2 regions of the Psychrosphaera sp. 1_MG-2023 genome follow, and region 1 is predicted to be linked to the other one. Evidence: predicted binding sites of a transcription regulator. Region 1 holds the regulator's gene; the other holds the start of a gene.

Region 1 (16,445 bases):
GGTACTAAGAATGAAGCCGGAAATTTAGTATTTAACAAGACTGTCGGTTTACGTGATTCTTGGGCTAAAATTGAGCCCAAATAAATACTACTTTATTGCCTGATAAGGTTTAACTTCAGCGATGCGATAACGGTTGCAAATAGATCAAAAAAGCCACTTTACAGTGGCTTTTTTATTGTCTCTAACTTAATTCAACAAATTGAGTGACTGTGCTGTCATCATCCATCACATCTTCGTCAATTACAAACGAAGGAATTTCAGGTGCATCAAACGCAATATCACCTTCATCTACTTCCTGACTTAAGGTTTTAAAATCATATAATTCATTGTCAGCAAGGTGACTTGGAACAACATTTTGCAATGCTTTAAACATACTTTCAATGCGGCCCGGGAATTGTTTGTCCCAACTGTTTAACATCTCTTTAATGTTTTGTCTCTGCAGGTTTTCTTGTGAGCCACAAAGATTACATGGAATGATAGGGAATTGTTTAGCGTCGGCAAAACGTTGAATGTCTTTCTCTTTTGCGTACGCAAGCGGACGAATGACAACATGTTCTTTATTATCACTTTTTAACTTTGGCGGCATAGATTTTAATTTACCACCGTGAAACATGTTCAAAAACATAGTTTCTAAAATATCGTCTCGGTGATGACCCAAAGCAATTTTAGTTGCACCAAGCTCCTTTGCAGTCCTATATAAAATCCCACGTCTTAGACGAGAACATAAAGAACAGGTTGTTTTACCTTCTGGTATTTTATCCATCACGATTGAATAAGTGTCTTCAGTGACAATTTTGTATTCAATGCCAAGTTCTTCTAAGTAGTTAGGTAAAACTTGGGCAGGAAAACCAGGCTGCTTCTGATCTAAGTTAACTGCGATTAGTTCAAATTGAATGGGTGCAGAACGTTGCAGGCTCATCAAGATATCCAACATAGCATAGCTATCCTTGCCACCTGATAAACAAACCATAACGCGATCGCCGTGTTCGATCATATTAAAATCTGCAATTGCCTTACCGACATCTCTACGCAAACGTTTTTGCAGTTTGTTAAAGTTGTATTTTTCTTTTGCTTGAACTGAAGTCGCCATAATTACCCTCAAAAACTAAGGCGCGCATTATATATTTTGTATCAGCAAAGATAAATTGATTATTGGTCAACACAGCGCAAACTTACTTATAGTGGTTTAACACTACTTACAAAGCCGGGTGGTTTTAATGCTAATAAATCGCAATCGATATTATCGATAACGTGTTCCGCTGTATTGCCAATCAATGCGGCGCTTAAGCCACTTCGACCTACTGTACCGATGACAACAAGCTCAGCGTCTATTTGTTCACTTATCTTAGGTATAACATCTTCAGGCATACCTTCTTCGCAATAGACGTTTTCCATTGGTACACCATGTTGCTTAGCAAATTTTTTGACTGCCGCGTTATGATGCTCCTGCATTGAATTTTGGTATTCAATAACATCAAATTCTGGTATTTCTACTGCAATATTCATGGGGGTAGGTGGGAAAGCATTAACTAAATTGACTTCAGCGTTTAGCAAGTCACTCATATAATGGGCATGTTCAACAATAGATTCGTTGAGCTTCATATGATCGATGTCGTCAGTACCTGCGTTGATAGCACCTAATATTTGACCGTGGTCAGGCCATTGATGTTCTTTGACTAACAATACACTACAGGGGCACTTACGTAGTAGATGCCAATCAGTTGGCGTAAAGATCACTGATTTTAAAATATCATGTTCGTGAGTGGCTTTAACTACTAGGTCAAAATCACCCTCTATTACGGTTCTAATAATGCTTTCATAAGGGCGGTTGTGCCAGACAACGATGATATCAATTAGACTGCTCGTGCCCTGTGCTTCGATAACCAATTGGTTTAACCAATCTTTCCGATCTTGAATAACCGCATTTCTCATTGATTCGCGTTCTGTTGGCGACAACATAGTTGTCATTTCATAGGAAAAATCATAAATTGTGAGGAAGAGCGTCACATTACAATTTGAAACGCATGACGCTAACTGCAGAGCTCGGGAAAGTGCTTTTTGGTTATCTTCTGCTGGATCGATAACAACTAATAATTTGCTAAATTGACTCATATGAAATTCACCTTAATGATTTTCTTACTTTAATTGTAGTCAATAATGCAAAAGCTTCTAATTATTTTAAGAGGTTTTTTAAAGTTGATTCAAATTGTCAAAATCAATTATTTCAATTAATTTGCCATCCACTTTTATCAGCATCTGTTTTTGAAACTTACTAAAGATACGAGATACAGTCTCGACGGTTAAACCTAGATAATTGCCAATGTCAGCGCGAGTCATAGACAAACGGAATGACCGTTTGGATAGATTTCGTTGGCTAAATCGATTAGCCATATCCACAATAAATCGAGCGACACGTTCTTCTGCTGTACGTTTATTTAGTTGCATAAACATCGATTGATCATGGCTAATTTCGTTACTCATCAAGCGGTTCACTTGTTGACGTAATTTGGGCATCTGGTTCGACAAATCATCCATTAATGTAAATGGGATCTCACAAACCATAGAAGTCTCTAATGCCGTGCTAAAGGTTTGATGCGTCCGCTCTGCAAGGGCGTCAAAGCCAATGACATCCCCAGGTAAATGAAAAGCAGTAACTTGTGATACACCTTGCTTGTCAATTAAGTACGACTTGAAACTTCCTGATCTGACGGCAAAAAGACTTGTAAATTTTGCGCCTGCTTCAAATAACACATCACCTTTATGGAACGGTTTTTTGCGATCAATAGCATTGTCTAATGTATTGAGTTCATCATCGTTTAATGAAAACGGTATGCATAACTGGCTTAGATTGCAGTTAGCACAACTTATCGAAAAAGTATTACAAGGAGTTTGCATTGCGTTATCACGACTTTTAAACATTCAATGCGTTTAGTTTATAAAAAGCGTTACTAATTTGATATAGCCCAGCGAAAGTAATTATTAAACCCAATATGATTTTAGTGTAGCTATGGCTAAAAATACGAGAGAGGTGATTAGAAAAAACCGTCATACCGACGACGGTAGGTAAAGTAGCCAATCCAAAAATTGTCATTACTGAAAAAGCCGTTATTGGGCTCGGACTGACAATTGCTAAGCTCAGTGCTGTATAAACAAGACCACAGGGTAAGAAGCCCCACAATAAACCATAGGCTAAACATTTGGGAATCGTGTCAATTGGCATCAGTTTTTTCTTTAGCGGCGCTAACCAAATGTCGATAAACGTACCAAGTTTTTCTAACTTTGTGACGATATTACTAATATTAGCTATATGCAATCCGATACCGACTATTAATACACCGGATAACATTGATAGATAAAATACCGTACCTGAACTTGCGACAACGATCGACTGTGTTAATAGGTTAGCAAGTAGCCCAATAAGACCGTACCCAAATACACGACCGAGGCTAACAAATAACGCATATAGCCAAAAAGTTTTCTGTTTTGGAATTGAAAATCCAAGAGCAACAGATAATGAACCACACATAGTTAAACAATGAACTGAGCCGGTTAGACCCATTATTAACGCAGTTATGACTTCATTCATTGTCTTTAGGTTTTGTCGTGTTGTCGTCTTCATCCATTAGAATGGACAAACCATGTTTTTCAATGTCGTCGAATTGCTCGTTTTTTGTTGCCCAAAAAAATGCAATTACACCGATGATTAAAAATATCAGAGCAACCGGTATTAGGTAGTAAATTACTTGCAACGTTTTAATCCCGTAATAGTTTTAGTGAATTCGATACGACTAATATTGAACTTGCTGACATACCGAGCACCGCAATATAAGGTGGCACCAATCCTAACATGGCCACTGGTAAAATAATCATATTGTAAATTAAAGACCAATACAGGTTATTACGGATTGTCTGTTTTGTTTCTAATGCCGCTGTTAAAAGCGTTTCAACAGCCGTTAATTTATTGTTAAGTACTATGATATCAGCAGAGTGTTTAGTCATGTCTGCACCACTAGACATTGCAATGGATACATTAGACGCCCCAAAAACGGGTGCGTCGTTAATTCCATCCCCGATCATCAAAATATTATTGCCCTCTGACTGCAATGACACAATCTTATCCGCTTTTGATTTAGGATCACACCCTGTATAGATATGATCAAAGTTAAGCTTTTTGCCGATCACATTACCAGATTCAGATGGGTCACCGGTAACTAACAAGGTAGTTAACCCTTTTTGTTTTAGGTTGCTTATTGTTATTTCACTATCTGGTTTTAGGTTATCCGTAACACTAAACTGTGCGCATAACCTATTGTCATAACTAACCAATACATTTTGCACTGTACGGTTTTTTGGCAAATGTAAAGTCGACCCGATAAACTCCGGAGTCCCTATTTTTAAGGTCTTTTCATTATAAGTTGCCGAAATACCTTGGCCAATATGACTTACAATGTCCGTTAAGTTTATGGTGCCAATATCACGATTGAGAATACCTAAGTTTTCGGTGGTAAACGCTTTAGCAATTGGGTGTTCAGAATGACATTGTAATAAGTAAACCGCAGCCGCTAATTCTGTCGTAAATTCTGAGGATAATTCTGTACCATTTGCGTTTATTTCAAATCGACCTGTTGTTAATGTACCTGTTTTATCAAAAGCAACATGGGTTATTTCTGTCAATTGTTCAAATGCTAATGCATCTTTAACTAAGATACCCTTACGATTTAACTTACTTAAAATACAGGTATAGGCCGTTGGTGTTGCTAAACTTAACGCACAGGGGCAGGTAGCAACTAAAACCGATAAACTTATCCATATAGCGTCGTCTGGACTTACATTCAACCAAATCAAATAAGTAATAAATGCAATTATTAGTTGTCCAATAACAAAATAGTGAGCAATTTTGTCGGCAAATTGACTTAATTTAGGACGGTGTTTGGTAAATTCTTCCTGTAACTGACCAATCTTAGCTAATGTTGTATTAGACCCTAACGCCGTAATTTCTACTTTAATATTGCCATCGTTGTTAATACTGCCGGCCAACACAGGATCACCAAAATGTTTAAATATTGGAGAAAATTCACCAGTTAAAACAGATTCATTGACTGTTGTTTCGCCATTAACTATTTTACCGTCCACGGCAAACTGTTCACCCGGTTTTACTACTATGGTGTCTCCAATATTTAATTTTTGAATTAATACCGTTGTTATCTGACCGTTTTCAAATCGATTGGCAAAAATAGGGAGCGTTTTATTTAGATTTGCATTGGACAATATTGCTCGACTTTTTGCTTTAAACTCTAGGTATTTTCCAATGAGTAACAACAATGTAAACATCGAAATACTTTCGAAATATACCTCCCCACGATTACCATCAAAACCATATTTTAATAGCTGATAAAAACTAATAAAAAAAGCACCGTAAATAGCGACCGCGACGGAAACATCCATAGATAAGTGGCGAGATTTAACCGCGGTTATTGCCCCCCTTAAGAACGGCAACGCTGAATAGAATACAACTGGGATGCATAGCGCAAAACTGATCCATTTAAAGTAACTTGTTTGGTGCGACTCCATTGTCGAAAAGGCGCCAAAATACATAGCAAAAGCGAGCATCATGACTTGCATGGTGAACAACCCAGCAACGCCTAATCGTTTAATGTATTGCTTTTCCTGACGTTTGATGTTTTTTTCAGCATCGGTTACCGAAAATGGCGTGCTAGCATAGCCAATAGATTTAAGTTTTGAAAGGAGTTGCGAAAGGTGGATTATATTTTGGTCCCATTCAATTGTCGCTCGTTCGCTAATCGTGTTTACATTAACTTTGATTATGCCATCAAGTGGCGATAATGAATGTTCAATTAACCAAGCACATGCGGCACAGTGAATATTGTCGACACTTAACGTGATCCGTTTTGTGGACTCTTGGAGGTTCTCACAAATTAAATCAATATATTCTGCCTGATTATAAACTTCAAAATCACTACTATCAGAAGTATCGGGCTTATTGCCAAGTTCAGTTCGGTACTGGTAATAAACACTTAGACCACTTTGATAAATGTGCTCACTAACCGCTTTACAACCATTACAACATACTTGCTGTTGTTCGGTATTAAGCTGGGCGAATAGGGGGCTTTCACCTGCCGGAATCGATTCACCACAATGAAAACACGCAGTTTTTTTTGTCATTACCAGTCAATTAGTTTTATTTAATTAGTATTGTATTGCTGTTTGGAAGAGCGATTTCTTTTCGAAGTTTCCAGCTGCCATCCATAGGTTCGATGAACACTTGCCATTTACCTGAAATATCATGTTCAACCGGTGCAGTAAGTTGTCCCTTAGCGTTTGGTGTCGCAATGAAATCTAGGTCGCGATATTTTAACGTAGAGTGAACTAGCTTAATTTTAACCGCGGGAAGGTTATAAGGATTTTCCAGTGTAATCTTTTGGTCGGTAATGACCGTCGACATTTCAATGCCCAATGCTTCCGCTTGTTTGTATAATTTAAGTTCTAAATTAATGGCCTTACCTTTTTTGTAGTAGTCATCTACAACCATATCTGGTTGGTTCATGCTTGTAATGATCACTGTAGCAATACCACCGATTACCGCCGTCATCGGTAAAGTTATAACCAACCATACGTACGGGTTTTTATACCAAATATCTTGTTTTAAATTCATTAAAATTTCCTAATTGGGGAGTACGAACCTAACAGATGTTTTACTAAAATCTAGTTAGAACATAGTTAGAATTGCAATAATACGTTTAATTTAGAAAGACATTAATGTGGGGAATGTACTTCTGAATTAATAGTAAAAAAAAGCCTCCGAAGAGGCTTTTTCTGAAGTCCTACTGATTAGGGTGGGACTTCCTATATATATAAGCAGAGATAACGTGTACTTTATCCGCGCCTAAAATGTCTTTCCATGCTGGCATAACACCATTACGACCACTTCGAATAGACTCTTCAACTGCACGACGTGAACCGCCATACAACCAAACGTTATCCGTAAGGTTAGGTGCACCAAACGACAGACCGTGAGCAACTGAACCACGACCATCTTGACCGTGACATGCCGCACACATGACAAACTTAGCTTTACCTGCTTCTGCTAACTTATCGTTAACTTTACGACCAGCAAGCTTTAGAACGTATTCAGTCATTTCCTGAACACCTTGCTCACCTAGTGACGCTTCCCAAGCTGGCATCGCACCAACTCGACCATGCATCAAAGTCGCTTTAATTGTTTCAGGAGCTCCACCATACAACCAATCACTGTCAGTTAAGTTAGGGAAACCACGTGAACCACGGGCATCAGAACCATGACAAAGCGCACAGTTTTGTAAGTACAAACGTTGACCAACTTTAAACGCGTCGTCGTTGTATGCTAATTCCAAAATTGGCGTATCTGCCATTGCTTTGAAGATAGGACCGTAAAGTTCTTCTGCAACAACTTCTTCTTGGTTTAATTGAACAAGTAAGCCTTCGTCTTTTGCTATTTGTGCCAGCTTTTTAGACTCAGCCATAGTCACTATACCTTGGTTCGAGCTTTTCCAACCTAAAGCACCTTCATAGTTTCCTAAACCAGGAAATAAGAAGAGGTAACCAATTGACCAAACAAGAATGAAATAGAACATATACGTCCACCACTTTGGTAGAGGGTTGTTCATTTCTTCGATGCCGTCAAACTCGTGCCCCATAGACTCGCCTTCGCCTACGTGGGTGTAGTTCTTTAAGTTAATGGTAATTATCCAAAAGCAAAGAACTAATGAAGTAACAGTGAGTATTATTACCCACCAATGCCAAAACTCAGTCATGACCATTTTTATGACTCCTTACTATTTTTCTTATCTTCAACGTCGTCTTCAAGAATAGAACTGGCGATGTCGTCAAATTTATTCTTACGTTTTTTACCGTAAGCCCAGTAAACGATAAGCAAAAATAAAACTAATAAAATTAATGTGTAAATGCCTCTATAAGTACCGTAATCCATAGTCATTACTTAAGATGAGTACCTAGTTGTTGCAAATAAGCGATTAGAGCCTGCATTTCAGTTTTACCTTCAACGGCGGCTTTCGCACCAGCAATGTCTTCTGCAGAGTACAAAGGAATGTAGTTACCCTCTGCATCTTTATGAGTTTTGCCTGAAGTTAATCTGTTAAAGACTTCAAATTTCTTTGCAATGTGTTCACCAGTCAACAGGTTTTCATCTAACCATTTAAATGAAGGCATATTAGACTGTGGAACAACAGAACGAGGATCCATTAAATGGGCATAGTGCCAATCGTCTGAATAACGTTGACCTACTCGGGCCAGGTCAGGGCCAGTTCGTTTTGAACCCCAAAGGAAAGGGTGATCCCAAACTGATTCACCTGCAACAGAATAGTGACCGTAACGTTCTACTTCAGCGCGGAATGGACGGATCATTTGGCTGTGACAGTTATTACACCCTTCACGGATGTATATGTCACGGCCTTCCATTTCCAATGGCGTTAAAGCTCGTAATCCAGCAACGGGTTCGGTCGTATCTTTTTGAAACATTAGTGGAGTAATTTCAACTAGCGCACCAAAGCTAATCGCGACAACAGTTAATATAGCCATTAACGTGACGCTTTTTTCAATCTTCTCGTGATGATTTGCCATTATAATTGCTCCTTATACAGCTTGTGCTTCAGCAACAGGTTGCTTAGATGAACTGCGAACTGTTTTAATGACGTTATAAGCCATTACAAGCATACCGGCTACAACAAACAGGCCGCCTAAGAATCTAACAAAATAGAATGGGTAAGAAGCCTCAAGACTCTGTACAAAACTGTATGTTAATGTACCGTCTGAGTTTACCGCACGCCACATTAGACCTTGCATAACACCCGATATCCACATAGCAACGATATAAAGTACTACACCGACTGTGTGTAACCAGAAATGTACATTAACCAATTTAAGGTCAATCATTTGGGTTAAACCGTAAAGACGAGGAATTAAATGATAAAGCGCTCCGATAGAGATCATCGCAACCCAACCTAACGCACCAGAATGAACGTGACCGATAGTCCAGTCAGTGTAGTGTGAAAGGGCATTTACCGACTTAATCGCCATCATTGGACCTTCAAACGTCGACATACCGTAGAACGAAAGAGAAACGATTAAGAAACGTAAAACCGGGTCGGTTTTCAATTTATGCCAAGCACCTGACAAGGTCATGATACCGTTGATCATACCGCCCCATGATGGGATAAAGAGTATAACTGACATCACCATACCTAAAGATTGAGTCCAATCTGGAAGTGCTGTGTAATGTAAGTGGTGCGGACCAGCCCAAATATAAAGCGAAATTAACGCCCAAAAGTGAACAACTGACAAACGATACGAATAAACCGGACGCTCTGCTTGTTTTGGTACAAAATAATACATCATGCCAAGGAAACCAGCTGTTAGTAAGAAACCAACCGCATTGTGTCCATACCACCACTGTACCATTGCATCAACTGCACCTGAGTACATTGAATATGATTTAAACAAATGTACAGGTATTGCAGCGCTATTTACTAAATGTAAAACCGCAACGGTGATAATGAAACCGGCATAAAACCAGTTCGCTACATATATATGGCTTGTTTTACGAATCGCCAACGTGCCTAAAAATACATAAGCATAAGCTAACCATACACACGTAATCAGTATGTCGATTGGCCATTCTAACTCTGCATATTCTTTAGACGTTGTAATTCCAAGCGGCAATGTGATCACAGCTGAAATAATAACGGCCTGCCAACCCCAGAATGTAAATGCCGCGACTTTGTCGCTAATAATGCGAACTTTACAAGTACGCTGCACAACATAATAAGATGTAGCAAATAGAGCGCTCGTACCAAACGCGAAAATTACCGCATTGGTATGCAGAGGACGAAGTCGAGAGAAAGTTAACCATGGTGTATCGAAGTTTAATGCGGGCCATATCAATTGCGCTGCAATCAATACACCAACCGTCATTCCTACAATACCCCACAAAACAGTTGTTAAAGCAAATTGCTTAACAACCTTGTAATTGTACTCTGGGTGAGCAATGTTTGTTGTTGTCATATTTTAAAATTCCACTTGGGGGTGAAAATAGTTGTTTAAGGTTATTATTCTAGACCCAAAATCCAAATATTGGAGATTAATCCTAAAAAGATAAACTTAAGTTCTTTTGGGAGGGTGAATGATAATGGCTTTGGAGGTAAAATAACAGCGACTAAACACATATTATTGTTGTAGATCAATAAAGAATTGGTGCAAATGCTCAAAAAACAATCTGTTATATTTCAAACACTAACTTTTATAAGTTTCAGTTATATCTTAGGTGCGTGCGCACCCGATCCCAAAACACCTAACGAGTCTCAAAATATCAGTTGTGAGGAACACAATAGTTGCCTTGTACGAAACACAAAAAACAGCACACTGATGTTTAAAACGGAACATTTATTTGTAGAGCAACTCATTCCCTTTACGATACGTTCAAATAAACCCTTAGAATCCGTTTATCTTGTTGCGACAAATATGAACATGGGGCGACTTCCTGTTAGGCTAAATAAATTAACTAAAACTGAAACTCAAGCAGAGGTTTTTTTTGGCATGTGCGCAGAACCAATGATGTCGTGGAATGTAATTTTGACGTATCAAGATGGCACACAAGAGATAACGGACCTAAAAAGTTACTGGAATCAAAGAGCCATACAATAATTTATATTACAATAACTTAGTGTCGATGTTAGTCAACACCAACATGGTTACGCGATACCATTTTAACACTACTTTCATTCACTTAACTGGATTAATTTATAGAAGGCAATAACAAATATTTTCGTTTACATTGGTCCAAGTAAACACAACTTATAAAATGATAACTTGCCATTATTGACAAGTTCAGAAGTTAGATTAGGTCCAAATTTTTCGCATTTTTAGTCTTTCCTACAATAATTGTGGTTTGGGTAAGACTGTTTAAAAAACCCATCGTTTAATTGCATTTAAATTCTCTATCACTATTTTCTGTTCCGTTGGATCAGGGTGAGTGATATTGACATCAATATTGAGTTGCTTAAATAAGTAGGGAATAAAGCAAACTCGGGTATTTATTAACAAACTACCAAATTCCATATCGAATTCGTTTTCAACTACCAACTTTTGTACCGCTGATAATCTCGGATCTGGAATTACGTTGATGTTAACAAGTGTGTTCCAGTCATCATCCATTTCTACTGTATTAATATTTTGCTCACTATTATAAGTGGGTGTTCCATGTATATGACGTAATTCAAAATTACGAAACGATAATTCCCGAAAACAATATGCTCTGACATGCCATTGTTGATTGATGAAAATAATAGAATGGGGGGCGATGAGCTGCATTTCGCTTGTTGGTGATTTAATTGTTCGGTGATCGATATTAAGACAATGAGAATGCACGCACGCATTTAATACTTCTCTAAACGCATCCGCAGAAATTGCACGATGTCCAAACTCAATGTTATGAACAATATTAACACCTAAATAAAGTGGCTTATTGGCACTGCTTGAATTTGAGTTGTTAACAGTTCGGCAGTGTTCCAACGTATATAGATAGTCATTTAATTTGTCGTCGATCAGTTTTGCTGCAAAACCTTGAGTGACAACATATCGTTTTAGCGAAGCATCATAAACCAAGTTTCCAGGTCCAATTTCCCGCAAGTATATTTTTATATCTCTAGAAGCCTGCTGTCTCTGAATTCCAAAATAATCACATAAATGTTTGGTACTTAATTCTCCCTCCCACAAGGCGAGGGTTTCTATAAATTTAAACCGTTGTAACTGATCATAACGAAGTGCTTGGTTATTTTCTTTATGTTTTTCTTGCATGAGAACAGGCCCCAAATATATGTAACATTTTGGTACACCATAACACAAACCAAACCGAAGACCAACAAAAACAACCAAACATATGTATACAAAGAATCCACACATGGTAATTAACAACCGACTAAGTATGTATTTACCAACAGGAAGAACGCCAATTACAATGACTTTCGTGAATTTACCCACAGGTGTAGGGCGAAACTACCCACGAGACTCATTATGATACACTCTTATTTATAAGCATTTATAAGTGCCTAAAGTTAACCTGTGAATAACTTTTAAACTAACTTCGTTTACCAAGTGGTTACGAACCGTTAGTAACGTAATTTAAGTTTGTGAGGGTTACAGTTTGATACAGTAAACGATACTAATTCAGCGGGATTTGGTGTCGTGAAACTACTTTAAAGGCATAGGTGATGAAGAGGCATGATCTTTAGTAATGCCATTTTATAATTATTGGTGATCGGGTATTTAATATGTTCAACCACCCTTAACAACTTGTTTCGTTTAAATTCAGAAAATAAACCAAATTACTAATTAACAACGAGGACTTTACTTTACTTTTGATGTGGTTTATTTTAAATCACATACTTAACATTAACAAAACTCCAGTAATCTCAGCGATTGAAACATTTAAGGAAATAGTGTGGCCACAAACAAAAATATAGAATTCGAAAATATTCCCTTCGCTCAAAAGCAACGCTTAGCGTTTATCGACTTTTCTTTATTTTTTAAGGGACACCTATGTCGTAATGACCTTATTAGCCAATTTGAAGTTGGTTTGTCGGCTGGAACAAGAGATTTCAACCTTTACAAAGAATATGCACCAAACAATTTATATTATGACGCAAAAGTTAAACGTTATTTTCAAGCAGAAACATTCAAACCTTTATTCCCGCATGATGCGCGTAAAACTTTAGTAAAGCTTGCGAATCAAATTTCAGATGGTTACGACTCGATAGCTAATACAGAGTTTCCAGTAGAGCAACCATCACACTTAAATGTACCCGACATATTTGTGATAGCACGTTTAGTTCAAGCAATGTTAAACGGTAATGTTGTAAATATGATCTATACCTCGTTGTCCAGTGGTTCTGCGGCAAGAGACTTTGTACCACACTCGATTATTGATAATGGGTTACGATGGCATGTTCGTGGTTACGACCGAAAATCAAACAGCTTTAGAGATTTTGTTTTGACACGAATAAGTAAAGTATCGATTCGATCAAACCAACTCGGGGTTCATGAATTACAAACCGCAGATGACGCATGGCAAAATATTTTGCAGCTCGAAATTGTACCGCATCCTAAAAACATCAAACATCCCACTGCGATAGAAATGGATTACGGCATGCTTGATGGGAAAAAAATTGTTAGCGTACGCGCTGCCATGGCAGGGTATTTATTAAGAAGATGGAATGTCGACTGCACGGTTGGCGGCACCTTATCTAGTGTCGAATATCAGTTGTATTTGAACAATCGTACTGAGATTCGAGGTGCGCATAACTTATCAATTGCACCAGGTTATTAACTCTATTTTACTTATATTAAATGGTTCGCCGTTTTTGTCAGCTTTCAGTTTTATAGACTGAGGTTTATAACGGCTAATTAAACAAGGTAAGTATCTTTGTACAAAAGTGTGTCGTGTAGCAATCCAAAGGTTATGTAAACGATTGAACTACATAAACATAGTGAACAGAGCAAAGTGAAATAGATTTGGGGGTAATAGGAATTGTTAAATGGGAAGAGACAGTCAACGGAACTATATTAAAGCCACAGTGTTGGGCAGGCAATGTTGGTCAACACCCTATTTAACATAATATACATTGTGCGCATAGCAAGGAACTGTTTGAAGTAGAGCACTTACAAATCAAATTGGCCTAATATTTCCCACCATTTCTATTTATATCGTTTTAATTTAGTTAGATTTTCTCTTTAAACAGATTGTCTTCTTAATCTATTAACGCGCTACGTGGCTGAAATAATTTAGACTGGCTTGTTATCCGTAAAATTTAAATACTGCACGCGCTACGTGGTTGAAATAATTTAGACTGGCTTGTTATCCGTAAAATTCAAATACCGCACGCGCTACGTGGTTGAAATAATTTAGACTGCCTTATTTTCCGTAAAATTTAAATACGGCATCTTTCTTATTTGGCTAGTTAGATATTTGTCGTATCTATTTCTTAGTCTTAGCTGTGTCTTATCTATGTCGTATCTTTGTATTATCTATGTCGGCTTTAAAATAATGAATCTGGTTTAATTCGTGTCGAACTTAATTAACATCTTCAGACAATGACTTTTTCCAATTTTCGATATCTTGGTCTGTGTAATTGAACTCTTTGAAATATGAAATGACTTCTTGGGAATCTTTTATAGCGACTAAACCGTTATTTAGTTTTTTCATTATCGCCTTAGACTTTTTAGTCTTAAGGCTTAATGTATGAATAAACTTCCCGCCATAATTACCGCCAACACGTTTTAAACAATCGCGATCTGTTGGATCTTCATAAAACATACAATAGTAATTAACTGCGCCGACAGCAAAAAATAGATAATCTAATCGGCGTTGACGTAACATATAAAAAAGTTGTTTACGTGTAACCGTTGCGTAAATGTTCTTAAATCCCAGTTCCTTTGCAATTGTTTCTTGGCTTGAATTTGCAGAAACGCCTATTGTGGCGACGTTTAGATCAATTTCAGAAACGTGATTTATTGGGTTTTCGGGCAATGTAAAAATAGACGACGTGGTTGACATTAATGGCTTTGAAAAATATCCCCACTTTGCGCGTTCCTCTGTTTTAAAAGCGGCAAAAATTAAATCGACCTTTTTCCCCTTTAACCTTTTAACACTGCCTTGCCACGAACTTTCCTGAGGTACTAACGTTATGTTTTGAGACTTTGCTGCGAGTGTAATTAGTCGCCAAGAAATACCGTATGGGCCCGAAGCCAATACGTATTTATCGTGGTCATCAAAAACGGCAATCGTAACTTCACTGTCAGCATTAGCAATAACTGGTAAAGTACTTAGCAGTAATAAAAAAAGAATCGCTTTGTAAAATAACCTTTTCATCTTGCACCTGTTGATCTCTATAACAACGCTCACATCGTTGTTTACTACTAACACCTCATTTATGCCCCAAAACTTTATTTTTATTCTATCTGTTGGGTAAACCTATTATTGATAAACGATAAGTTTTAGACCGTTTAGCAACAATATTCACGTTTAAAATGACGAATTAGGTCCATTTAAAAATGCAATCTCTTGATCGGTACTTCTACGTCCCAAAATCGAATTTCTGTGTGGATAACGCCCGAAGCGATCTATTATTTCTTTGTGTTTATGTTCAAAATTAAGTGTGTTTTCAAGTCCAGGTTGGTCAAATAAGGTCACCGCTACCTTATGAATGCTTGGTGATTCGCTGTGCATAAACGGCATATATAAAAACGACTTTTGAGGGATACTCATAGCTACATCCAAGCGGTGTGCAATTGCTTCTTGAGCTAAAACTAATGCTAAAGGATCTGATTCAAACGCCCTTTTATCATCCCTATATATATTACGTGCAAATTGGTCTAATACGATTATTTCGGCTAAACGACCCAAAGGTTCAGTACGCCAGATATAAAGTTCGCCCAGTTTTGCTGCCGATAAAGTATCATCAAAACGCGTTGTAATGACTCGGTCTAACTCATCACTTTTAGAAAAGTGCTGGGCTGGTGTTAACTCGTCAAACCAAAACGCTATTACATTTTGCCAATTCATTGCTATCTTCCTTTGCAATACATCATTCAAAATCTTTTTATGCCCAATGTTTTATCAAGGTGTCTGTTATTAAACAATAGTTTAAATATCTGAATATACCTATTTTGAGTTCAAGAAAAGAATCTAATTAATTAGATTTAACATAAAACACGGGTTTCGTTTGAAATAATAACGTTGCTAGGCAATTTTGAGTGGGTTTATTAGATGGCCAATTCGTAGTATTAGTCTCGTCATGGCGTGACTAAGATGAGGTAACCCGTTGATTAATTAGCAATGTAGGACACTGTTACTAACCAACGAGTTGTCGTTAGGCAAATACAAACTAGAGGAATTAGTTTATAGATTGATAAATTGCTTTCATAGTTTCAATTGGGTTTGAAGATTGCGTAATCGCTCGACCAATAACTAAGTAGTCAGATCCTGCAGCAACCGCTTTTTGCGGTGTCATGATCCTTTTTTGATCATCAACTGACGCATCCGCAGTTCGAATACCTGGTGTTACCAATTTAAAGTTTGCGCCATAGTTTTGTTTTAACATCTGCGCTTCTTGGGCTGAACACACCACTCCGTCTAGTTCATATTTGTGTGCTAGACCGGCTAAAAAGTTAACTTGTTCACGAGGTGTACGCGTTATACCTAACTCTATTAAATCGTCGTCAGACATACTTGTTAATACCGTAACTGCAATTAGTAAAGGCGCGTCATTACCAAACGGTTGCAGTATGGTTTTGGCTGCATCCATCATTTTACCACCGCCACTTGCATGTACATTTACCATCCACACGCCAAGGTCTGCCGCTGCTTTTACGGCTTT
Region 2 (16,445 bases), on a different contig from region 1:
ATTAATTTATTCGCAAATTCAACTTGTTGAGAACTCAGCGGGTAATTTTCACCATCACAGAATAAAGTCAAATTTTCCTCGTCGCTGGAAATTGCGAGTTTAACACCAAGCACTTTTTGAATTTCAATTTCGCTATTAAATAATTCGTTACCATAATCTGCTGGGATTCGTTCCGCGAGGGGTTCTACATTCAACTCTCGCGTCGCTGCGGTAAGTCGAGTTAATAAATAATGTTCAAATTGAGCCTTGTCACCGACTAGGTCTAGTACCTGTTTTTGCAATTGGGTAATGTTTGCAGGAGATAATCCAAAACCAGAGGTGTCGTTGTTAATAACCGTGTCAGTGAAGCGGTCTAATCCAAGGTTTTGATCAATGATATGATCGGCAATACCACTTAGCAATTCTTGACTCGAAGGCGCTCTAAATCCAATGCTGTAAGCAAGAGCGCTTTCTATTGTTTCGCCTTGATGAGGTGAGAAAGGGGGAATATATAAAATGTCACCATTGGTAACGGTTGCGTCAATTATCGGTTCAAAAGCCGGTACGTGGAGCAGGTCGGTTGCCGCTTCAATGTGTTCTATTTCTTTATTTACCGCTCCAACTTGCCATTGTCGTTTCCCTATACCCTGAACGATAAAAACATCATATTGATCAAAGTGGGGACCAACCCCTCCGCCTGGTGTAGAGAACGAGATCATAACATCGTCAATTCGCCATTTTGGAATGAAATTAACCATAGATTTAAGTTCATCAACAGAGTCAAACCAATTGTCGACGCCTTGTACCAACAAGCTCCAGCAACGTTCACCAAATTGACTAAAGTCCTCAAAAGGCCCCTGTGCAACTTTCCAGTTGTTATCTGAGTTGGTTATTACTCTAGAGTCAATAAAGGATTCCATCGCTAAGCCAGCCACTTCATCGGGTGCAATTGGTGATGGAAAATTTGGTAATGCATTTTTTAGTAATATTGGTTTTTTTTGCCAATAGTCTTTCAAAAATGTTTCTTTTGAAATAGTTTGCCAATTGATATTCATAAAGTGACTTCTTAATTTGTAGGATGATGGGCAATAAAAAAGCCAGTCAATAGACTGGCTCTTTTTACGAATATAAACTTAGTTTAATTCGTCGATAAATGCGACAGCACGGCCGATGTAGTTTGCCGGTGTTAATAACTTAAGTTCAGCTTTAACACTATCTGAAAGGTCTAAACCATCGATAAATTCAGCCATAACTTGTTGGTTAACTTTTTTACCACGAGTTAGGTCTTTTAATTTTTCGTAAGGTTTTTCAATACCGTAACGACGCATAACGGTTTGAATTGGCTCTGCTAACAATTCCCAGTTATTGTCTAATTCATCAAGCAAACTTTGAGCATTAACTTCTAATTTGCTAATGCCTTTTAACGTGGCTTGATAAGCAATAATTGAATGTGCAACACCAACACCTAAAGTACGTAGTACTGTAGAGTCAGTCAAATCACGTTGCCAGCGCGAGATTGGCAATTTTGTTGCTAGGTGACCGTAAATAGCATTAGCAATTCCTAAGTTACCTTCAGAGTTTTCAAAGTCTATTGGGTTAACTTTGTGAGGCATTGTTGAAGAGCCGATTTCGCCTGCTATGGTTTTTTGCTTAAAGTGACCCATTGCAATGTAACCCCAGATATCACGATCAAAATCGATTAATATCGTGTTAAAGCGCGCCATTGCGTCAAAGATTTCAGCGATGTAGTCATGTGGTTCAATTTGGGTAGTAAACGCATTAAAGGTTAAACCAAGTGAGGTTACAAACTCTTCAGCGTGTTGATGCCAGTCATGTTCTGGGTAAGCAGAAATGTGCGCATTGTAGTTACCAACAGCACCATTAATTTTTCCTAACATCTCAACGTTAGCAATTTGTTCACGTTGACGTTGTAGTCGAACATAAACGTTTGCCATCTCTTTACCCATAGTAGATGGTGTTGCCGGTTGACCATGTGTACGACACATCATCGGCATAGATTTGTATTCGTTTGCTAAGCGTTTTAACTCAGACAAAATTTTGTCACAGTATGGCAAAACAACGTCTTTGCGAGCAGCAGATAACATTAAACCATGTGAAAGGTTGTTTATGTCTTCAGAGGTACAAGCAAAATGAATAAACTCGTTAACTGCAGTTAATTCTGCATTGTCAGCAACCTTTTCTTTTAAAAAGTATTCAACGGCTTTTACATCGTGATTTGTTGTAGCTTCAATATCTTTAACACGCTGCGCATCGGCCTCTGAAAAGTTATCAACGATTGCATCTAAAAGAGCATTAGCTTCTGCAGAAAATTCAGGTACTTCCTGGATTGCAGCCGTTTTCGCTAATTTTTGTAACCAACGTACTTCAACGATAACACGGTATTTTACCAGACCAAATTCACTGAAAATTGGACGTAATTCTTCAGTTTTATTGCCGTAACGGCCGTCAACTGGTGAGATTGCAGTAAGTGCAGATAGTTGCATGACGTTGCTTTCCTCTATTCCTAACTAATGGATGTTAATTCATTTTTAAACGATAGTGCGTCTTGCAATATGCGTTTGCGATTCAATAAAAAGTGTCTTCTTTGGCCGCCTAGTTGACGCCATAAAACAGCGGCGCGTACGCCTGCTAATAACAAGGCTCGGACTTTATTTTGAATGTCCGGTTGTTTTAATATGTCTGGATTGCCAATGATTTGAATTTTTTGCCCGATTGGACTGATAATTTCGCGATAACTGTCTGCAAAGTTTTGCACAACAGAAGGCGAGGTTAATTCAAAATGTTCTAAACGGCGTTCAACGTTTTCAAGTGATGTTGTCAATTGATTTAGTGCTGAATTTGATTTTAATAATTTTTTTGCCAAAGACATTATACCTGCAACATAGCGCGTAACTTCTACGTCGCGTGTTGTTGTTTGTCCTGACAATTGATGGACGAGCAGGTCGCAACCATCACTTAGCTCAACAATAGACGGATATACATCAAATACAGTCTTAGGTGAGGTGATCATAATGCCGCTTAAAAGCGCATTAAAGTTAGTTTTATCGTAAGGTTTGCCTTTGGCCAATAGTTGAATTAACTGAGCCGACAGGCAAACGGCCGATAATGCGATTGTTTGGGCGCGCTGCGATTGTTCCATCATTTATCGAATATAACTCTCAATGATCCCGCCACCTAAACACACTTCACCATCGTAAAATACTGCTGATTGCCCCGGCGTTACCGCTCGTTGAGGTGAATCAAATATCACTTTAATCGTGCCATTTTCCAAATCAGGGAAAACGGTACATTCGATATCATCTTGGCGGTATCTTGTTTTAACGGTTAACCTAGATTCGACCTGTGGACCTTTGCTATCGACCCAATTTAATTGTGATGCGTGTAGTCCATTAGAAAACAGCAAAGGGTGGTTTTTACCTTGACCAACGATAAGCACGTTTCTCTCGACGTCTTTATCGACAACAAACCAAGGTTGATCTTTAAATTCCTTCAAACCGCCAATTAGCAGGCCTTTTCGTTGACCTAACGTATGATACATTAACCCTTCGTGTTGACCGATGACTTCGCCCTCAGGTGTTTCAATGTCACCTGGTTGCGCTGGTAAGTATTGTTGTAAGAAGTCTTTAAACTTGCGTTCACCGATAAAACAAATGCCAGTCGAGTCTTTCTTATCTGCTGTTATTAAACCTTGTTCTTCAGCAATACGTCTAACTTCTGGTTTTTCTAGCTCGCCAACAGGGAATAAGGTTTGTCCTATTTGTGCCTGATTTACGGCGTATAAGAAGTAACTTTGATCTTTGTTAGAATCAAGTCCACGTAACATTTGGGCATTGTTGTCATCCGCTGTCCGTCTGACGTAATGGCCAGTTGCAATATAGTCAGCAGATAAAATTTCTGCGGAAAATTGCAAAAACGCTTTAAACTTAATTTCTTTATTGCACATAATGTCAGGGTTTGGTGTTCGACCCGACTTGTATTCTTCTAAGAAATGCTCAAAAACATTATCCCAGTATTCTGACGCAAAGTTAACGGTATGCAGTTCAATGCCAAGTTTGTCGCATACTGCCTGCGCATCTTTAAGATCTTCAGCAGCAGAACAATATTCTGAGTCGTCGTCTTCTTCCCAATTTTTCATGAAAAGGCCTTCAACTTGATAACCTTGCTTTTGCAATAAATACGCAGAAACCGACGAATCTACGCCGCCAGACATACCTACGATGACTTTTTTAGTCGAATTCTCAGAGAAACTTTCAGACATGAATTGGGACAAAAAACCTATACGCTTAAAATTGGCGCGGATTTTACCACAGCTGACATTAAAAATGTATCGCTTGGGGTGTTAATTTTGTTATTGATTAGCAATATTTATTTAGTGGAAAAGCGATCATAAAAGGCTGGAGAGAACTCAGCCAGCCTGATATTAAGGGGAATTTACGTTATAGCTTAATAATACCTAAGTTCTTGCACTTTCCCCCAAAATACTCGATAAGAATAAGCTGTGTACGCTAATATCGTTGGTACAACAACGATTGCACCATATAATAAGAAGTTCAAAGATTCTGGCGCCGCCACTGTTTCCCATATAGTGAGGTGTTGAGGTACGATATACGGGAAAAAACTGTAACCTAAACCCGCAAAGCTAAATACAAATATGAGCGCTGTCATGATAAACGGCAGACCTGGGAACTGGTCTTTAAATTTTTGTAGGTGTTTCAGATACATATAAGTTAAAACAAATAAAATGGTACAAATTACCGGGATAGGGACCAAAAATATTGAGTTTGGCCAAGTAAACCACTTTAAATAGATTTGTGGATTTAAAGCTAAGTTGGTTAACGATACTGCAATTACACCGATAAAGGTTACGATAAGCATCTTTTTGCCGTTTTTAATGGATCGTATTTGTAGCTCGCCTTCAGCCTTCATGGTTAGCCACATAGCACCGATAAAGCAATAGGCCGCACAAACCCCTAAAGCACTTAATATAGCAAAACTGTATCCGACTAAACTTTTGTCGAAACCCGTAACAAATAGTCCTAACATAAATCCCTGTGACAGCGCGGCGATAAAAGAACCAAATTTGAACGCTTTGTCCCATGAAGGTTTGTGGCCAAACGAAGCCTTAGCTCTAAAATCGAATGCCACGCCTCTGAGTATGAGCCCAATTAACATAACAGAAGCGGGTATATACAATTCCTTTAATATCAAGCTATGTGCCTGTGGAAAGGCGATTAATAGTAAGCCAATCGCTAAAACTAACCAGGTTTCGTTAGCATCCCAAAATGGGCCAATACTCGCGACCATAATGTCAGATTCTGACTGGTTATCTAACGGTAATAACATGCCAACTCCTAAGTCGTAACCATCCAAAATTGCATACAAGATTACGGAGAGGCCCATTAAGCATACGTAAATTATGGCAAGGGTATGTTGATCAAACATGCTGATTCTCCAATGTATTTGACGCCGGCTGTTTTAAAACAATAGTCTCACTTATGTCTATTTCTTCTATTTCGACCGCACGTCGAGCCATAACAAAAATGGTATGTAGATAAGCCGCGAGTAGTCCCACATAAGTTAAAATATATAAAGTCAAACTTGTTGTAACATGTGCAGTAGGCAAGTCAGTCACAGCTTCACTTACTTTTAGAATGCCTGAAACGATATAAGGTTGACGGCCTATTTCAGTCACATACCAGCCAGCAAGTGTCGCTATCCAACCGCTAAAACTCATACATACAAAGGTCGTTGTTAACCAGTTGGGGACTGCTTTTTTGCGAAGGATATAACTTCCGGCTAACCAAGAAACCAATATCATGAGTAGACCCATGCCAACCATGACACGAAAACTGAAAAATACAGGTAAAACAGGAGGGTGGTTTTCTCCAAATTCGTTAAGACCCTTTATTTCGCCATTTTTATCGTGGGTTAAGATAAGACTGGCTAAGTTTGGGATCCCTATTTCAAATTTATTTGTTCTGTTTTTTTCGTCAGGTATAGCAAACAACAAAAGAGGAGCCCCTTCTGTCGTTTCCCAAACGCCTTCCATTGCAGCTACTTTTTGTGGCTGATTCTCCAACGTATTTAAGCCATGTAAATCCCCAACAAATGCTTGAATGGGTGTTAGTAACATCGCTGCAATAACCGCTATTTTAAACGTGAGTAACGGCGCTCTTTTGGTATCACCGCGTTTGATCCTATAGGCGCTGATCCCTGCAATTAAAAATGACGCTGTGATAGCGGAAGCCAATAACACATGAAAAAATCGAAATGGAAATGAAGGGTTAAAGATGATTTCCATCCAATTAACTGGATAGACAATACCATCGACAATTTTGTGTCCTTGAGGAGTCTGCATCCAAGAATTAAGCGACAAGATCCAAAATGCTGACATTGTGGTGCCAAAGGCAACAATACAGGTGGCGAGCGTATGTACACGAGCAGACACCCGCTTTATGCCAAATAACATAATGCCTAAAAACGTCGCTTCGAGGAAAAATGCCGTTAATACTTCATAACCTAATAAAGGTCCGGCAACATTACCAACCCGCTCCATAAATCCGGGCCAATTGGTTCCAAACTGAAACGACATGGTAATGCCACTAACCACACCTAATGCAAACGTTAAGGCAAATATTTTGACCCAAAATCGGTAAGCTCTCATCCAGACTGGATCGCCGGTTTGATCAAATCGTATTTTAAAAAACACTAAAAACCAACACATCGCAATAGTGATCGTTGGAAATAAAATATGAAAACTAATGTTTATTGCAAATTGAATGCGCGACAAAATCTCGACATCAATCATGGCGTATACTCCTAGGTAGAAGAATTGACTTGTTTAGTTATTTTGCGACTTTGTTATTAAGAATTTTGTCTTTCATATCTAAAACTTTGCCGACTCCGGCTCCGAGTTTCATTAACGTTTTTAGATTATCCGGTTTCATTGTTTGAAGTTCGTTTGCCCAAACAGTCACGGTTTCCAGCAATTCGTGGATTTCAAACATCTTTTCCTGTGCGAATTGTTCTTGCTGGTTGGCTGGTTCTTCTAACATTACGGTTCTTAGTAACGATAATGTCGGGTCCATTTCACGTTTTCGTCTCTCTTCAAATACGCGAGTAGCAAGGTCCCAAATAGATCCGTCCGGAGCATAATAGTCTTTTCGATCACCGGGAATATGATGGGTTTTAATTAATCGCCACGACTGCAACTCTTTTATCCCCATAGAGACATTGCCTCGAGAAATGTTCAGGGTTTCGGAAATGTCATTTGCTGTGAGTGGTGATTCGTTTATGACAAGCAACCCGACCATTTGACCAATAGTACGATTAAAGCCCCAACGACTGCCCATTTCACCACAATGCATTACAAATGCTTCGATTTTAGATGTCATTCTCATGTCAATGTGCCTATTTTTGTTTTGTAGTTTTTGAGTGTTCAGTAATTTCTGAAACTTTAAATTGTTTATTGATCTAAATCAACAAAATATTTAACTTTGTAAAGATAAAATCGTGCGGTATTAAGTGCTAATCTCTCTTTTAACTAGGTTTTAACTTAAATCACCCTTAAGGTAGATTGACTCGCAGGTGTTCTGTTTTCAGCTAAAAATTTAAACCCGTTAAATTTGTAGGAGTCCCATGCGTTTATTCATGATTTCATTGATTTTTATAAGTTCAAGTTCATTTAGTCTTCCACTTGAAAATTTGTCTGCGGGCCTTACAACGGATATCCCCATCGGCAAGGTCGATGGCCTAATACTGCGTATAAATATTGCTTTGCCAGCGCGGCAAAATAAGACGCTATCTCCAGTAATGGTGTTTATTCATGGCGGCGGGTTAATCAAGGGGGATAAAAGTAAATTTAACAAACACCTAGAAAAGATGGCAAAACGTGGCGTTGTTGCAGCAAGCGTAATGTATCGACTTGCACCTGAGTATCGTTTTCCTGCGGCTATTGAAGATGTAAAGTCTGCAATTCGTTTTTTAAAGGCACATTCAGAAGCGTTCAACCTAGATCCAAACCGGATCATTGTCAGCGGAATATCAGCGGGTGGCTATTTAGCAACTATGGTTGGGGTAACAGGGAATGCAGAAGGATTTGATGATCATGGCATTTACCCAAACTATGATGCGTCGGTACGAGCTGTTATTGCGTATTCAGGAAGTCTTGCCGACTTTAGGCGCAAGGAGTACCAAGATTTTGTATTAGTTGAGCGCTTTGCCAACAGCGAACAAATAGATAAACAGGTTGCACTCGCAGCCATTTCACCAATAACGTATCTAGATAAACTAGACCCACCTTTTTTCCTCGTCCATGGTACGGCAGACAATGTTGTACCTGTACAAATGACACGAGATTTTGCACTTGAATTAAAAAACAGCGGTCATGAATTTGAATACATCGAAGTCGAGGGGGGTGAACATAGCTTAAGTCATTCTCGTCCCAAACAAGCAAAAGCTGTGTTTAAAGCTTCTATGGCGTTTTTCAAAAAACACGCATTTGTAGAACAAATTCAACCAAGGTAGTTAAGTTTACTGTACTTTTATTGTGTTATCTATTTAGGTTTAGCAACTTCTGAGCTGAGTCTTGCTTGCGCATTTACAAAAAAACTGAAATATGGATGTTCTTTATCAACCACCTCTAAAGCGATATTGGCTTGTTTCAGGGCTGCTTGTAGGTTGCCATTCATTTCATAACCATAGGCTAACCCGTATTGTGCATCTGCGGAATCAGGGTGAAGTTTAATATTGTGTTTAAATACTTCAATAGCGGATTCAAATTTTTGCTGGTTAATGAGGTTATAGCCAATTTGCCTGACATTTGCCTCTGGTGGTATCGTGACGATGCCCCACTGTGACGATAGGCGCTTGTAATATAGGTCAATAGAAGTTGGATTTCCGATATATGCGCTCATTGGCATCTGCATAGGTAAAAACAAGCTGTGATAAGCATTAAATAACCCTGCTGGGGTGGTTAAAGCATGTGCCACATTTGGAAAAACATCGGTAACCAATTTTAAATCAGAGGGTTTGTTATTTTGCAAAAATGAATGAAAGTCATCGTAAACTTCGCGCATTTCCCCACCTTCTTCGCCGATGTTCATATATAAATAGTTATCAAAGTGTTTTGTTTTGGATATGAATTTTTTAGCCTCTTGTACGGTTGTTCTCGCGCCCCACCAAACCGCTGGGCTAAACGCTAAATGCGCTTGGAATAGGTGAGGTCTGCTGTGCAAAGCGTGTATGACCAAAAGCCCACCAATAGACGAACCAGAGAAAATTCGATAATCATGTGTTCGGTAAGTTTTATCCATGCGCGGGATCAATTCCATTTCAACAAAATTGAGGTATTTGTCGCCACCACCCCCTTGTCCGACAGGGCCTCTAGGATCTTGGTTTACCGTTGGTGTTAAGTCTCTAGTCCTGTCTGTGTTTTCAATGACGGCAATTATGACTTCAGGCGCCGCTTTTTGTTCGACAAGCCTGCTTAGCAAACCTGTCAACAATGACAAGTCATCTTTTGACCCCGGCAGATAAATAACTGGGTATGTTTTTTCAGTATTTGAAAAATAGTCTTTGGGTAACTTAACTAGTATTCTGCGCTCTTCGTTTAATTGTTTCGAAAAGAAAACTTCATAATGTACCGATTCTTCATTCGCATGAACCGCAAAAATGTTAGTTAAGCTCAAAATGAATAAACAAGTAGCCTTAAAAAATCGCATATTAATTCCGTGTTTAGTTCTGAAAAAATGATTTGCATTGGAACGTATCCAACACGTTATCAATACAGTAAGAATGACAAATTGGCCACTGATTGGCTTTTGTAATTGCACTTTTACCCAACAATCTTGCTGTTGTTGCCGAATTTACAGCGCATTGCCGCAATTACCAACCTAAATTTTTTTACGAAGGTGGGACTTGTGTTGGTGCTGTACCTGATTTAGTTAACGATATTTGAAGAGCGGAGGCATCATATTATTTGGATGAGAGTGCCTTGGGCATGGACATTCTAAATGTCGTTGCTAATCATGCTTTTAATCAGTTTTATTTAGCCTCAATATTTCTAGTCTCAATATTTTTGTACGTTCTCTTTTTTGGAGCCGTTGATCGTATTTACAACATATTTTTAAAACCGCATAAAATAAAGTGGAATACCAAACCGAAAACGGTATTACTTTTGTTCAATAACATTGAATGTACCTGTTTCAATACCGTCCAACGTCCAGTTTCCAACACGATATCGAATTAACCTTAGCGTAGGGTGTCCAATATGAGCGGTCATTCGCCTGACTTGACGATTTCTACCTTCACTAATGGTGATTTCTAACCAACATGTTGGTATTGATTGCCGCTCTCTGATTGGTGGATTTCTTGGCCCTACTAGTTCAGGTTGCGCAATTATCCTAATTTCGGCGGGTTTAGTTAAGCCATCTTTAAGCTCTACGCCATCACGCAATTGTTGTAATTTTTCATCATTTGGAATGTTTTCGACCTGTACCCAATAGCATTTGGTTGTTTTAAATTTAGGACTGGAGATTTTATTTTGCAATTTTCCGTTATTGGTTAAAACAAGCAAGCCTTCACTGTCTCTATCTAATCTTCCCGCCGGATATACCGCGGGTATATCGATATAATTTTTTAGGGTTTCACGGCCATCAGCATCGGTAAATTGGGTCAGCACATTAAAAGGTTTGTTAAACAATATTATTTTAGTTGTTGTCGGCTCAACCTTGGTTGATGCATTACTAGGTTTGGTTGTTTTCCGCCGAGCCATAGTTGCACCAAATTGGTTTGGTTTTTTACTTTTATTTCCCGAAGATGCTTTACGGATAACACCCTTGGCAGGTTTCTTTATATTTCTTGTGTCGGACTTATTAGAAAAATACATAACACCTAATCTGATAAAACTCTTTCATTAATGGCCAGTATTTTATAGTATTCACACCCAAATTTCAGACTAAAATTGATTTCGTTGAGTATTGAACAAATATTGAACGATTTTCATACTGTTAAACTTGTCGGTCTCAGTTGTTTTGTAGTTTAAACACAACAAAACGGATTAGTCGTCCGAAATTTTGCGACCGACACTCGACTGCAAAAAATGTAGGGAAAATCAATGACATCTAAAATCATCTATACAAAAACAGATGAAGCGCCGGCTTTGGCGACTTATTCTTTCTTACCAGTTGTAGAAGCATTTAGTGCGACTGCTGGTATAGACGTAGAAACTCGCGACATTTCACTTGCGGGCCGTATCATCGCTAATTTTGCAGAATATTTGCCAGAAGACCAACGAATTGAAGACGAACTTGCCTATTTAGGTCAAGTTGCAAAAACGCCTGAAGCAAACATTATCAAATTGCCAAATATTTCAGCATCTATTCCTCAGTTGAAAGCGGTAATTAAAGAACTTCAAGCGAAAGGTTATAAATTACCTGAATTTCCAGAAGAGCCAAAAACAGAGCAAGAGCAAGATGTCCGTGCTCGCTATTCTAAAGTATTAGGTTCAGCGGTAAATCCTGTTTTACGTGAAGGTAACTCGGACCGCAGAGCACCAGGCGCTGTTAAGCAATATGCTAAGAAAAACCCACACTCGATGGGGGCTTGGTCGAAAGATTCAAAATCACATGTTGCACATATGAAAGATGGCGATTTTTTCGAAAATGAAAAATCAGCAACAATTGCTAATGACGGTTCATTGAAAGTCGAGCTTGTCGCAACAGACGGTTCCGTCACTGTTTTAAAAGAGTCTATTCCTGTATTAGCGAAAGAGATTGTCGACGGCACGTTTTTAAGTGTTAAAAAACTGCAAGAATTTTTAACTGCAGAAATTGCAGATGCTAAAGCGTCTGGTGTTTTGTTCTCCGCTCATCTAAAAGCGACAATGATGAAAGTGTCTGATCCAATTATTTTTGGTCATATCGTTAAAGCATTTTATAAAGACGTTTTTGCGAAACACGGTGAAACATTTGCAAAATTAGGCGTTGACGTAAATAACGGTTTTGGTGATGTTGAAGCAAAACTTGCGTCATTGGACGAGGCAACTCAAGCTCAAATCAAAGCGGACATTGCTGCGGTTTATGAAAATAACCCAGCAATCGCAATGGTTGATTCAGATAAAGGTATCACTAACTTACACGTACCTTCAGACGTTATCATTGACGCTTCTATGCCTGCTGCAATTCGTTCTTCAGGTCAAATGTGGAATGCAGAAGGTAAATTACAAGACATGAAAGCGGTAATTCCTGACCGTTGTTATGCGGGTGTTTACCAAGAAACGATTTCATTCTGTATTGAAAATGGTGCTTTTGATCCATCAACTATGGGTACTGTTCCTAACGTTGGTCTTATGGCTCAAAAAGCTGAAGAATACGGTTCTCACGATAAAACGTTTGAAGTTGGTTCAACGGGTACAGTTAAAGTAACTGACCAAGACGGTAATCTTGTATTTGAACACAATGTTGAAGCGGGTGATATTTACCGCATGTGTCAAGTTAAAGACGCACCTATCCAAGACTGGGTAAAATTAGCGGTTAACCGCTCTCGTTTATCTGGAATGCCAGCCGTATTTTGGTTAAACGAAGCTCGTGCACATGACGCGCAAATCATTAATAAAGTTAATTTGTACTTAAAAGATCACGATACTGACGGCTTAGATTTACGTATTTTATCTCCAGAAGACGCGACTCGTTTTACATTAGACCGTGTGAAGAAAGGTGAAGATACTATTTCTGTAACTGGTAACGTTTTGCGTGACTACCTAACCGATTTATTCCCAATCTTAGAATTAGGTACGTCTGCTAAAATGCTTTCAATTGTTCCACTAATGAATGGCGGTGGTTTGTTTGAAACAGGCGCTGGTGGTTCTGCACCAAAACACGTTCAGCAGTTCGAAAAAGAAAACCACTTACGTTGGGATTCTCTTGGTGAGTTTTTAGCACTGGCTGCATCGTATGAGCATTTAGCAAATACTAATGATAATCCTAAAGCGCAAGTTTTAGCGGATACATTAGATAAAGCAACTGCGACGTTTTTAGATAATAACAAGTCGCCTTCACGTAAAGTGAATGAGCTTGATAACCGTGGTTCACATTTTTATCTAGCGACATACTGGGCTCAAGAACTTGCAGCACAAACAGCTGATGCAGAGTTGCAAAGTAAGTTTAGTGCAGTGGCAAAATTCTTGACTGATAATGAAGCTAAAATTGTTGATGAGTTGAATAAAGTACAAGGTTCAAGCATGGACATCGGTGGTTATTATAAGCCGTCTGATGAAAAAGGCTTTGCGGCAATGCGTCCTAGTGCGACGTTTAATTCTGCAATGGATTTAATTGCTTAGTTCTTTGAATTAACAAAATATTCGATTTAGAAAAGCTGGAACTTAGGTTCCGGCTTTTTTTTTCAATTATTTACGAAAATATATCGAATGTTCATTGAATTACAATACGTTTGTGATTAAAGTCTGTGCATAGATATAATAATAATAGCGTAGAGAATAATTATGAAAAAATTGACTGCTTGTCTTTTGGCTGCGAGTTTAGCGTTTGGCGCACAAGCTGCTGATAGTCAAAGTTTGAAATTGATTTCAGTTTCAAGTTACTTAAACTTCTTTTTAGTTAACTTAAATGGTTGTGAAGATTACCACCCGTCAGTTCGCGCAGCTGCGTACCAATCAGAAAGCAAATTATATCCTCATTATGAAAAACTGGATAAAAAAATTAGTAGCTTGAAGATTGATAAAAGCGACAAAGACGCTATTTCAAATACAATTGAGCGCAGTCGTGCAAAGCTTAATGCACAAATTGCGGAAGGTGAGTTTTCAGTTGAACATTGTAAAGCGGTTATTGGTATCGTTGAAAATGGATTAGATTCAAATCTTTTATCTGCATTAAACTAAGAATACTGTTTTATAAAAAATGCGCTAAACCTCAAGGTATAGCGCATTTTTTTATTGATATTTAAATGTTTAAATATCAAATCATTATATTTTCTTTTCAAAAGCCTGTTTTTCAGCTTCTTTAAGCTCTTTGATTTTAGGCAATGCCATTCCAAGTTCTCTACCTCGGTAACGTGCAAAATATGTATTACCTATAAATCCGAGAGTCAAAAGCAATAATTCAATCGCTATAAAAATCTTTGGCCCTTCAAATGTCCATATTGCCGTCAAACCATGGATATAACACCACATGATGACAAAGTTGCTCCAGGCATAGGTATATGGGTTGCCTTTAAGTAAACCTGGAATAGCCGTTAACATAGGTAACCAAAATAAAACGAGGGTGATATAGGCCAAATTGTTGGCGTTCGGGTCGAGCACAAAAAATAACATAGGGTAATAGGCGACTAAGCCTAGGTATCCCGTAACTCCCATTAATTTTAGTTTTCGCACAAAACTCGCCATAGGCGCTGTTTTGAACGCGTGTTCACTATTGTCAAATTTTTGCATATCAGATTCTTATGAGTTGAGTTTTAATGCTGTGGTGGCTAATCGTTTTCCTAATGTAAAACAAATGGCCTTTTCGTCTGCTGTTAATGTGGTATCAGATTTTAGCCCTGAAACATGACTTGGACCATATGGACTGCCCCCTGCGTCAGTGTTATGTAATGCGGGCTCAGAATACGGAACTCCGAGCAATAACATACCATGATGCAATAAAGGTAAAGACATTGATAATAGAGTTGACTCGTTACCGCCGTGCATACTAGAGCTACTCGTAAACACGCTTGCTGGTTTATCGATTAAATCACCAGAGAGCCATTGTGTTGACGTTTGCTGAAGAAATGCTTGTAATGGCACAGCCATCTGACCAAATCGACAGGGGCTGCCTAAGGCTAACGCAGAGCAATGTTTTAAGTCATCTAATGTCACATCGGGAAAAACAGATGGCTGTTCATTACTGTCATTTACAGTACGTATTCGAGCTTCTAATCCCATAGATTCAGAACCCTTGGCAATTGCTTTTGCCATATTCAATACAGAACCGTGTCTGGAATAATATAAGACGAGCAGGTAGGGGGTTGTCACTATTATAAAATATCCAAAACGTTTTCAGGAGGTCTGCCTATTGCTGCTTTGCCGTTGGCAACAACGATAGGTCGTTCGATGACTTTTGGATTGTTTACCATAAGTTCAATAACTTGTTGGTCAGTGAGTGATTTGTCTTCAAGCCCTGACGTCTTATATTCAGTTTCTTTTGTGCGGATTAGCGTTCGAGCTGAAATACCCAACATAGCAATGATTGCCGTTAACTCTTCGGCACTAGGTGGTGTTTTTAGGTATTCGATGACTTCGATGTCGTTTGACTTTTGTTGAACAAGTTCAAGTGTTTGTCGGCTCTTTGAGCATCGAGGGTTATGATAAATGACCAAACTCATCGTTTTTTTCCTTTAATTTCCATTATGTATTTAGAGCGCTCACGATAACTTCGTTTTAATGCCTCTAGTCGACTAATTTCAGAGCGGTTCACCTCAGGTAAAAAAGTGAGTGCTCGGTCAGTAGCTTGTATCGCTGCCGTATAATTTGACATTAATGCAAAATATTCTGCGCTTGTGGCGTGGTATTTTGCCATATTATTAATTTTTTTGTACGCCGTTCTTAATATTTGTGTTGCAAGAAAGTCATTTGGCTTGGCTAACAAATAATATTCGAGTAATTGAATAGCCTCATCATACTTTTTACTTTCGATAAGGACACTTGCATAATTTAGTGTGACTACCGAATTGTTAGGGCGAAATTTAAAAGCCTCAGCCAGTGCCGGTATATATTCTTCAGAGGTCCCCTTGGCATTATGTAAGTCTGAGAAACTATCCAATAAATATAGGTTTCCAGGAGCTTGTTGCTCTAATTTATTTAGTAACTTTTCTGCTTCGGCGTATTGTTTGTTGTCTAAATAAGCTAACGCCAAGCCATAACTCGCTGCAAATAAGCGGTTTCCTTGGGATTTTTTAACTTTATCTTCGAGTATGGCAATAAGATCGGGATTGTTGCCACTAAAACGTGCCAATAATCTATGTTTTACCATTAAAAATTCAAGTGAATCGGGATAAAACTTCTTCTCATATTGATGGGCTCGAAGGCGAGCATCGGTAACGCGAGAGTCGGGTAGTGGATGGGTCACTAAAAACGCAGGCAGTGCGGTTTTGAAGCGAACTTTATCCTGAAGTTTTGCAAAAAAATCACTTGCAGCATAGGGGTCGTAACCGGCAGTGGCTAGTACATTCATTCCAATGTTATCCGCTTCTTGTTCATTACCTCGCGTGTAATTAATCATGGATTGTTGACTACCTGCTGTGGTCGCCATCATAGAAGCAATCATGGCTTCTGGGCTGACCATTGCCATTAGTAACGAGCCGAGTATACCAGCTAATGTTAGAGGTGATTGAGCCGCAGCGGCTTGTTGCCGACGAGCTAAATGACGTTGTGTCACGTGAGCAATTTCGTGCGC

Evidence for each region. The regulator FNR, encoded in region 1, switches genes on or off when oxygen is low (the NO sensors DNR and NnrR bind a similar motif). The targets are predictions, from matches to a motif close to TTGATCTAGATCAA.
Region 2: the regulator FNR is predicted to act here: its motif matches at 7,469-7,482, upstream of Q4575_RS12175 (GbsR/MarR family transcriptional regulator).

The regions. Positions count from the first base shown of each region.
Region 1 is NZ_JAUORW010000001.1:324,069-340,513, forward strand. It holds gene glnS (glutamine--tRNA ligase) at 1-84, shown strand, start outside; gene ttcA (tRNA 2-thiocytidine(32) synthetase TtcA) at 182-1,090, opposite strand; gene uspE (universal stress protein UspE) at 1,177-2,112, opposite strand; gene fnr (fumarate/nitrate reduction transcriptional regulator Fnr) at 2,191-2,919, opposite strand; gene Q4575_RS01260 (sulfite exporter TauE/SafE family protein) at 2,912-3,586, opposite strand; gene ccoS (cbb3-type cytochrome oxidase assembly protein CcoS) at 3,579-3,749, opposite strand; gene Q4575_RS01270 (heavy metal translocating P-type ATPase) at 3,754-6,183, opposite strand; gene Q4575_RS01275 (FixH family protein) at 6,200-6,673, opposite strand; gene ccoP (cytochrome-c oxidase, cbb3-type subunit III) at 6,843-7,811, opposite strand; gene Q4575_RS01285 (CcoQ/FixQ family Cbb3-type cytochrome c oxidase assembly chaperone) at 7,820-7,987, opposite strand; gene ccoO (cytochrome-c oxidase, cbb3-type subunit II) at 7,993-8,637, opposite strand; gene ccoN (cytochrome-c oxidase, cbb3-type subunit I) at 8,650-10,077, opposite strand; gene Q4575_RS01300 (hypothetical protein) at 10,438-10,716, shown strand; gene Q4575_RS01305 (WYL domain-containing protein) at 10,975-11,868, opposite strand; gene Q4575_RS01310 (WYL domain-containing protein) at 12,512-13,396, shown strand; gene Q4575_RS01315 (ABC transporter substrate-binding protein) at 14,141-14,938, opposite strand; gene Q4575_RS01320 (DUF924 family protein) at 15,092-15,631, opposite strand; gene pyrF (orotidine-5'-phosphate decarboxylase) at 15,963-16,445, opposite strand, start outside.
Region 2 is NZ_JAUORW010000011.1:151,612-168,056, reverse strand. It holds gene Q4575_RS12205 (cupin domain-containing protein) at 1-1,034, opposite strand, end outside; gene purB (adenylosuccinate lyase) at 1,113-2,483, opposite strand; gene hflD (high frequency lysogenization protein HflD) at 2,504-3,142, opposite strand; gene mnmA (tRNA 2-thiouridine(34) synthase MnmA) at 3,143-4,258, opposite strand; gene cydB (cytochrome d ubiquinol oxidase subunit II) at 4,444-5,442, opposite strand; gene Q4575_RS12180 (cytochrome ubiquinol oxidase subunit I) at 5,435-6,808, opposite strand; gene Q4575_RS12175 (GbsR/MarR family transcriptional regulator) at 6,846-7,400, opposite strand; gene Q4575_RS12170 (alpha/beta hydrolase) at 7,639-8,526, shown strand; gene Q4575_RS12165 (alpha/beta hydrolase-fold protein) at 8,556-9,722, opposite strand; gene Q4575_RS12160 (hypothetical protein) at 9,815-9,958, shown strand; gene Q4575_RS12155 (pseudouridine synthase) at 10,172-10,774, opposite strand; gene Q4575_RS12150 (NADP-dependent isocitrate dehydrogenase) at 11,117-13,339, shown strand; gene Q4575_RS12145 (hypothetical protein) at 13,502-13,897, shown strand; gene Q4575_RS12140 (DUF2069 domain-containing protein) at 13,982-14,446, opposite strand; gene Q4575_RS12135 (hypothetical protein) at 14,456-15,025, opposite strand; gene arsC (arsenate reductase (glutaredoxin)) at 15,028-15,375, opposite strand; gene Q4575_RS12125 (M48 family metalloprotease) at 15,372-16,445, opposite strand, start outside.